DNA from 2 places in the Kocuria sp. UBA5001 genome. Region 2 is predicted to be linked to the other one. Evidence: riboswitches for the same ligand, from Rfam matches in the RefSeq annotation. Region 2 holds a riboswitch; the other holds the start of a gene.
What was found. A riboswitch is a leader RNA that binds a small molecule or an ion and turns the genes downstream of it on or off. The one in region 2 is predicted to bind S-adenosylmethionine.
Positions count from the first base shown of each region.

Region 1: another riboswitch for S-adenosylmethionine. It lies ahead of B3G12_RS08950 (LLM class flavin-dependent oxidoreductase); the one in region 2 lies ahead of B3G12_RS10295 (methylenetetrahydrofolate reductase).

Region 1 is NZ_DGYR01000013.1:230,712-235,116, reverse strand. It holds gene B3G12_RS08960 (DinB family protein) at 1-504, shown strand, start outside; gene B3G12_RS08955 (hypothetical protein) at 611-904, opposite strand; gene B3G12_RS08950 (LLM class flavin-dependent oxidoreductase) at 1,075-2,481, opposite strand; SAM riboswitch class IV at 2,566-2,680, opposite strand; SAM riboswitch class I at 2,821-2,912, shown strand; gene B3G12_RS08945 (ABC transporter ATP-binding protein) at 2,920-3,723, shown strand; gene B3G12_RS08940 (aliphatic sulfonate ABC transporter substrate-binding protein) at 3,727-4,405, shown strand, end outside.
Region 2 is NZ_DGYR01000017.1:4,496-8,900, forward strand. It holds gene metE (5-methyltetrahydropteroyltriglutamate--homocysteine S-methyltransferase) at 1-779, opposite strand, end outside; gene B3G12_RS10295 (methylenetetrahydrofolate reductase) at 1,031-2,038, opposite strand; SAM riboswitch class IV at 2,081-2,196, opposite strand; gene B3G12_RS10300 (MFS transporter) at 2,177-3,790, opposite strand; gene B3G12_RS10305 (TetR/AcrR family transcriptional regulator) at 3,868-4,405, shown strand, end outside.

The DNA of each region.
Region 1 (4,405 bases), on a different contig from region 2:
CCCCAGCAGGGCGACGAGACCGCCACCCTGCTGGGGTTCCTGGAATACCTGCGCGCTACGGTCGCGTGGAAGACCGAGGGGCTCAGCACGGCGCAGCTGCACGAACGTCCCCTGCCCAGCACCATGACCCTGGGCGGCATGCTCCGCCACCTCACCTACGTGGAGGACCACTGGTTCTGCTACGTGCTCAGCGGGCAGCGGCAGTGCTCCCCGTGGGACGCCGTGGAGTGGGAGAAGGACCCGGACTGGGACTGGGACTCCGCCTCCGAGGCGGGCGGGGACGCCCTGCGAACGCACTGGGCCGCCGCTGTGGAGCAGTCCCGGCAGCGGTGGGAGAACTTCGCCGCGGAGCACGCTCACCCGATGGACGCGCTCGTGGCCCGTCCCCTCCGCGGGGACATGAACGCCCGGTGGGTGCTCACGCACATGGTCGAGGAGTACGCGCGCCACTGCGGCCACGCAGACCTGCTGCGGGAGGCGATCGATGGCGCCGTCGGGGAGTGAGGTCCTTGCGACCGACGGCGCCTGGGCCGACCCACGAGCCCGGGCCACGCCACTCGGTGTCGGGATGGCGGTCGCACGGGTCAGTCACGAGCCGGGCGGGCCACCGTCACTCCACTCGGCAGCCGCAGCTCACCGGATCCTGTGGGATCGGTTCCAGGCTGCGTACCGCCAGCAGGTGACACTCTGGGAAGCGGTGGCCCTCGTCCGGGCGGCTCATGGTGTGCCAGACCTCGCGGAAGCCGGCCCGCAGGAGGTGGTCCGCCATCACCTCGGGGTGCCAGCGCCAGGCCGGGCCCACGGCGTGGTCAAAGGAGACGACCGCCCGACCGCGGTCCATCGCCTGGAACGCGAGCATCACCACGCCGCCCTCCGGCATCCGCTCTGCCCGGTCCGCGCGCACGCCCGCCACCCTGCACCGCCCGCTGCGGCACCGTCCGGAACTAGTGCCGTCCGGAACAGGGCCCCGGCGGCGCGGACCCCGGGCGGGAAACGGGCCGTTGTCCCACCCGAGTGGGGTGCCCCGGCAACCCGGCCGTGCGGCGTCGTCCTCCCTGCGTCCCGGGCCGCCGCTCAGCGGGAACTGGCCGTGGCCACGGAGCACGCGTCCGCGAACGCGCCCCGGTAGGCCGCGGCGGGGTGAGTGTCCTTCACGCGGTCCTGGCCGGCTCCGTAGAGGGACTCGCGCAGGGTGGAGCCCTCGTACTCGGTGCGGTAGCGGCCGCGGGCCTGCAGTTCGGGGACCACGTACTCCACGAAGTCCTCGAAGGAGCCCGGGCTCACGTGGTAGGCCAGGTTGATGCCGTCCAGGCCGCCCTCGTCCACCCAGCGCTCCAGCTCGTCCGCCACGGTGGACGGAGAGCCCACGATCACGGCGCCCATCCCGCCCAGGGCGCAGTGCTTGGCGATCTCCTCGCGCGTCCACCGCTTGTCCTTCGCCTGGAGGGTGAACGGGGTGAGGAAGGACTGGATGGAGTCGGTCTTGATGTAGTTCAGGGCCTCGTCCTCCGGGAACTGGGAGAGGTCCACGCCGGACCAGCCGCCGATGATCGCCTGGGACGCCTCCAGGTCCACGTACTGCAGGTAGTCACGGTACTTCTCCGCGGCCTCCTCATCCGTGTCCGCGACCACCACGGAGAGCATCGCGTAGATCTTCACGTCCTCCGGGTCCCGGCCCTGGGCCTGCGCCTGCTCGCGGATCTTGTCCGTCATGTACCGGGTGAGGTCCGGGCGGGTGCCGCCGATGAACACCGCCTCCGCGTGCCGCCCGGCGAACGCCTGCCCGCGCGAGGATGCACCCGCCTGGAAGATCAGCGGCGTGCGCTGCGGGGACGGCTCGGTCAGCCCGGCCCCGGGAACCGTGAAGTGCTCGCCGGCGTGCCGGATGGGGTGCACCTTGGTGGGGTCCGCGTAGACCCCGGATTCGCGGTCCTTCACCACGGCGTCGTCCTCCCACGAGCCCTCCCAGAGCTTGTAGCACACGTCCAGGAACTCCTCCGCGATCTCGTAGCGCTGGTCGTGCTCGATCTGGCGCGGCAGCCCCTGGTTCTCAGCGGCGGAGGGCAGGTAGGAGGTGACCACGTTGAAGCCCACGCGCCCGCGCGTGAGGTGGTCCAGCGTGGCGAACTTCCGGGCGAGGGTGTAGGGCTGCTCGTAGGTCACTGCGCTCGTGACGCCGAAGCCCAGGTGCTCCGTCACGGCGGCCATGGCCGAGACCTGCATGAACGGGTCGTTGACCGGGACCTGCGCGCCGTCCCGCACGGCCGGTGCCGCGGAGTTGCGGTAGATGTCGTAGATCCCGACGACGTCCGCCAGGAAGAGTGCGTCGAACTTCCCCTTCTCCAGCAGCCGGGCCAGATTCGTCCAGTACTCGAGCGTGTTGTACTCGGTGGCCCGGGACCGCGGGTGCCGCCACAGGCCAAAGCTCTGGTGGTCCACACAGGTCATGTCAAATGCGTTGACGGAGATCCGCTTGCTCATGTGCCGGTTCCTTGAAGTTGACGCAACCCGCACCCCGTGCACCGCCCGCGGCGGCCATCTGCGGGTCCAGCGCGCGCGTGTGCGGCGCCGTACTTGCCGCATGCGGTGTGCCATGCGGCCCGATCCTCACCTGGGGCACCCCGCTACGGGAGAGGGTTGCCGTCCGACAAGCCAGGGCTGAACGTCGGAACTCGTGATCGTCTCGATCCAGAGTCTAACCACGCTCCCTCAGCAGGCGAAGCTCCACGTGACGCCGCGTGACCCCGCGCACCACCGATCCCCGTGGGCTGTCTCACACCGACTTGCATCACCGCTCCGGGCAACCGTTGAATGAGGGCGTTCCCATCCGGAGCGGCTGAGAGACCTGGCTCGTCGACGTCGCAGCAACCGGCCCCACGCGGGCAAGGTGCTAATGCCAGGAACGATGGAGTTGATGAGTTGCGTCATGTCCTCACACGCCCGGACACCGCCCTCGACGCCGCGGCGGTCTCGTTCGAGAACCTGGGCAAGTCCTTCCCCTCCCGCGACGGTCGGTACGAGCAGCCCGTCCTGACGGACGTCTCCTTCCGGGTCGAGCCGGGAGAGATCGTCACCGTCCTGGGCCCCTCGGGCTGCGGGAAGTCGACGCTGCTGCGCGCGGTGGGCGGCCTCAGCGCCCCCACGTCCGGCGCGGTACGGATCGACGACGACGTCGTCTCCGGGATCGACCCGCGCTGCGCCGTCGGCTTTCAGGAGCCGCGGCTGCTGCCCTGGCGCACGATCACGAAGAACGTGGAACTCGGCCTGCCCGCGAGAACCCCGAGCGGCACTGGCCGACGCCGGGTGGCCGAGCTGCTGGATCTCGTGGGGCTGACCCACCACGCGGGCCACCGCCCCGGAGAGGTCTCGGGCGGCATGGCGCAGCGCGCGTCGCTGGCCCGTGCGCTGGCCCGCAACCCCCGGGTGCTGCTGCTGGACGAACCCTTCGGCGCGCTGGACGCCCTCACCCGGATCCGCATGCAGGACCTCCTGCTGCAGGTGCACCGGGCGGATCCGACAACGGTCCTGATGGTCACGCACGACGTCGAGGAGGCGCTCGTCCTCTCCGACCGCGTGGTCGTCCTGACCCGAGAGACCCCCACGAGCCCGGCCACGGTGGCGGAGGTGCTCGCCCCGGATCAGGCCCGCCCGCGCTCCCGGGACGACACCCGCCTCACCGCCATGCGCACCCACCTGCTGCGCCTGCTCGGTGTGGAGCGCTGAGGGGTGCCCGTCGTCTCACGCCGGGGCGTGCTGCGTGCCGCCGCCCTCTCCCCCCTGGCGCTGCCGTTGAGCGGCTGCGTCATGGCCGGGGAGGGCCCCGGACGCGGCGTGGCCGGCGGCTCCGCGGACGAGATCTACCTGGACTACGCCACGTACAACCCGCTGTCACTGATCATCAAGTCCAAGGGGTGGCTCGAGAAGGTTGCCGCCGAGCACGGCCAGAGCGTCACCTGGGTCTACTCGGCCGGGTCGAACAAGGCGAACGAGTCCCTGCGCGCGGGCGTGGTCGATGTCGGCTCCACCGCCGGCTCGGCCGCGCTGCTGGCACGGGCCAACGGCTCCCCGATCAAGACCATCAGCCTCTTCTCCCAGCCCGAGTGGTCTGCCCTGGTGCGCACGGCGGCCTCGCCCGTGCGCGCCATCGCTGACCTCGCAGGCAAGAGCGTGGCCGTCACCAAGGGGACGGACCCCTACTTCTTCCTGCTGCAGTCCCTGAAGGCTGCGGGGATGAGCGCGGAGGACGTCACCGTGACGAACCTCCAGCACGCGGACGGGCGCACGGCCCTGGACTCCGGCCGGGTGGACGCCTGGTCCGGGCTGGACCCGATCATGGCGGCGTCCGAGCAGAACGGCGACGTGCTGTTCCACCGCAAACTCGAGTACAACACCTACGGCTTCCTCA
Region 2 (4,405 bases):
CGGTGGGCGGGGTAGCTCAGCCGCGCGTAGACGGTCTCCAGAGCGGCCACGAGCTCGGCGCGCGGCAGCTGCCACCCGTCCGCAGCGAGGGCGGGCTCGTCCAGCTGCACCCACGGGATTCCGGCGTCCGCGAGAGCGGAGAGCAGGGTGGTGTAGAGGGCCACGACGTCCTCGAGCCGGTCCAGGGGGCGGACGCCGGAGTCGTCCGTGGTCTCGGGACGAGAGAGCAGCAGCAGGCTCAGCGGCCCCACCAGGACGGGGCGGGTGACCGTGCCCGTGGCCGCGAGTGTGGCGGCGAAACGCTGCACCAGACTCTCGGGGTGCGCACTCAGGGGGGTGTCCGGGCCGATCTCCGGCACGTAGTAGTGGTAGTTGGTGTCGAACCACTTGGTCAGTTCGAGCGGTTCGAGGTGGTCCGTCCCGCGGGACAGTGCCGTCACCAGTTCGATGCCGCGCGGGGTGTCCGGGGCGGCGGGACGGTAGCCGTCCGCCGCGAAGCGGGCGGGGACCGCACCCAGGGCCAGGGCGGTGTCGAGCACGTGGTCCACGGCGAAGCCCTCGGAGGGCACCGCGGCCGGGGCGCTCAGGCCGAGCCCCGTGAGCCGGGAGGTGGTGCGTTCCCGCAGTGCGGCGAGCGTGTCCAGCACTGTCTGGGCAGGGTGCTGGACCGGATCGCCCCAGTACGCCTCGAGCGCCTTCTTCAGCTCGCGGTCCGGGCCGATGCGGGGATAGCCGAGAACGGTGGCGGTGGGGAACGGGGTGGTGGGTCGAGCAGTCATGGGAACTCCTTCGTGAATCTCTGGTGGATGCGATGCCTGGTGGCGTGGATGCTTCGGTCGGTGGTGATCGTCTGTGGTGCTGACGGGGCCGGGTTGCCGCCCTGCTGCGTGACGTGCGGGGCTGGGCTGCCCGGTGCGGGCGGGAAAAGGGTGTGCGATACCGCGACCGCGGGCGGGTGGGCTCGCGGAGCGGGGCCTGAGGGAGTGGGAGAGGTGCGGCGGGAGGATGACGGCGACGCCGCGGCGTCGGCTCAGGAGGCCGGGCTGCGGCCCCGGTACTCGCGGGCGGCGTCCCGCACGCGCAGGTGCTCCAGGATGGTCAGAGCGGCGTCCGGGCGGTTGAACGTGTAGAGGTGGAAGCCCGCGCAGCCGAGGTCCAGCAGGTCGTCGATCAGTGAGAGCGTGGCGGCGATCCCGCGGCGGCGCAGCTCGTCCGGGGTGCCCGCCGCCAGGAAGTCGGTGAGCCGCTTCGGCACGGCCACGCCGGTGATCTCTGTCATCCGCCGCAACCGCTGCGGGTTGCTCAGCGGCATCAGCCCGGCGACCACCGGGATGTGAATGCCCTCCGAGCGGGCGCGCTCCAGGAAGCGGGCGTAGTCCTCGGGCTCGTAGAGCACCTGGGTGATCGCGTAGTCCGCGCCGGCCTCCTGCTTCTCCCACAGGGACGCCAGGTCCGCCTCGAAGTCCCGGCCACGGGCGGGGGAGGGGTAGCATGCCACGGACACCGACAGCGGCCGGGTCCCGGGGCGGTAGCCGTCTCCGAAGCGGCGCCGCTCGACGTCACGGATGAGCGAGACCAGTTCCGAGGCGCGGCCGAGCCCGCCACGGGGAGTCTCCCACTGCCCGCTGCCCAGCGGCGGGTCCCCGCGCAGCGCGAGGAGGTCGCGAACACCGTCGTCGAGCAGCTGCTCCACGGAGCGTTCCAGGCCCGCGCGGTCCGTGCCGCCGCACGTGAAGTGGGCCATCACGGGGGTGCTCGTGGTGCGGCGCAGGTGGCGCAGTGCCTCCCGGGAGACACCCGTGCCAGCGGAGTGCCCGTGTGTGACCGAGAAGAAGTCCGGACCGGCCTGGGCCATGGCGTCGATGTGGGACCACACGGTGTCCGGGTCCGCGTCCGGGCGGGGCGGGAACACCTCGAAGGACACGAGCGTGGAACGCCGGGGGCGGCGCACGAGCCAGGACGTGCCCGTGGGCGGGTCAGCCACCGGGGCCTGCTGCCGGGCCGGGGTCTGCTGCGGTGCGAGCGACGGTGCGGACATGTGAAAAAACCTCCGACGTTGACGCCGGAGGTCCAGTTCCGAGCGCCGTACTTGCCATTACGCGGTTGCGCAACGGCCGGATCGTCATCTGGGGCACCCCACTACAGCAGGAGGGTTGCCGCCCGGCTAGCCAGAGCTTTATACCGGGACTCTTGATCCTTTGTTGTTCGAGAGCGTAGCACGGCTCACACCGTGGCCGTCAAGGGGCAGACGGGCGTGCGCCCGGCGTGCAACGGGAGGTCGCACGCCGGGCGCAGCGGGGCGGGGCTCAGTGCTCGTCCGCGGCGTGGGAGTTGGTGAGCGTGGTGCAGAGCCGTAGCCGCTGATCACGGCCACCAGCACGGCGACCACCAGGTAGATGACGCGCTCGCCGTGGAAGAAGGACTCCAGGAAGTCCGCGGACCACAGACCGTCCGGCAGGGTCCTGGCCACGAGCGCGGCGAGGATGGTGCCCACCACGGCGGTGCCGAGCGAGTTGCCGAGCTCCTGGCTGACGTCGTTGAGCGCGGTGCCCATGGAGGTCTGGTCCTCGGGCATGGCCTCGATCAGCGCCACGGCGCACACGGTCATGATGATGCGCAGGCCCATGGCCATCAGGCCCATGCCGGCGGCGAGCACCCAGTAGCCGTGTTCCACCCCGAAGGCCAGCACCAGGGTGCCGAGGACCACGCTCGCGGTGGCGATCATGCAGGTGACGCGGTGACCGAACCTCGCGATCAGCTTCTCGGAGATGGGGCTCGAGATGATCATCATGACCACGAACGGCAGGTTGCCGAGACCGGCCTTCATGGGGGACCAGCCCAGGGCGTACTGGAAGTGCAGGATCAGCATGAACATCGCCGCCATCATGGCCACGGAGCTGCCGAGCTGGGCCAGTGCGGCGCCGCGCACGGTGGGGCGCGTGAGGACGGCGAGGTCGATCATGGGGTGCGCGGCGCCGCGCTCCCGGGCGATGAACACGACGACGGCGAGGGCCGCTCCCACGAAGCAGGCGAGGGTGACGGGAGACGTCCACCCGTTGTCGACGCCGCTGGTCAGTGCGTAGCAGCCGAGGCCCATGGCGGCCATGGTGGCCAGTGCGGCGGGGAGGTCCAGGGGCGTGGTGTGCAGGTCCTCGGCGGTGTCCTTGGGCACCCCGTACAGCAGCCCGAGGATCGCGAAGGCGGCAATCGGGGTGTTGACGAACAGCAGCCAGTGCCAGCTCACGGACTCCAGGGCGCCGCCGGCCACGACCGGGCCCAGTGCCATCGCGCTCATGCCGATGATGACCATGATCGAGATGGCGCGCATCCGCACCTTCTCGTCGTCGAACAGGCGGAAGACCAGGGACATGGTCACCGGTGCCATGCACGCGGCGAACATGCCCATGACGGCGCGCAGCGCGATCAGCTGGCCCGCGTCCTGGACCAGCCAGACCAGGGCGGAGACCAGGCCGAAACCGGCGAGGCCCACGGTGAGCACGCGGCGTCGGCCGAAGCGGTCCGCGAGGGAGCCGGAGGTGAGCAGCAGGGAGCCGAACATCAGCGAGTACGCGCCGGTGACCCACTGCAGCTGGGTGGTGGAGGCGTGCAGGTCCCGGCCCATGGTGGGCAGGGCGATGGTCAGGACGGTGTTGTCCACCATCTCGACGAAGAAGCAGAGGCACAGGGCTGCGAACGGCAGCCAGGCCTGGCTGATCGTCTTGCCGACGATCGTGGCCGGAGCGCTCTCCCGCGAGGGGGAGGTCACCGGCTCGAAGGTGGTGTGGGACATGGCGTGAGCCTTTCTCGAACATGGTTCTAATTTCAACCTGCTGCGATATTAGAACGGGGTTCGGTAAAGTGCAATCCATGAGTCCAGCACCCGAGTCCAAGCGCACCCGCGGCCGCCCCAGGGGGAGCCGGCCAGCCCTCTCCCTGCCCGCCGTGGTCGATGCCTCCGTGGCGCTGCTCGACGAGGCGGGCCAGGACGCCCTGACCTTCCGGGCGCTCGCGGCCCGCATGGAGACGGGTGTGGGGGCGATCTACCACTACGTGACCGGGCGCGATGAGCTGCTCGACCGCGCGACCAACGCGATCCTCGCGGACGTCCTGAGTGGCGTCGACGTGCGGGAGGACCCGTTCGAGGTGCTGCGAACACTCTCTGCCACCCTGTTCGACACCCTGCAGGCGCACGAGTGGGCCGGGGCGTACCTGCTGCGCGACACCACCATGCAGCCCAACTCCCTGCGCATCTTCGAGGCGATGGGCCAGCAGTTCATGCGGATGCAGCTCACGAGCGCGCAGTGCTTCAACGCCGCCAGCGGGCTGCTGTCCTTCGTGGTGGGCAGCGGCGCCGAGATCCGCGAGATGCCGGCCGCGTTCCTGGAGGAGGGGGTGAGCCAGGAGG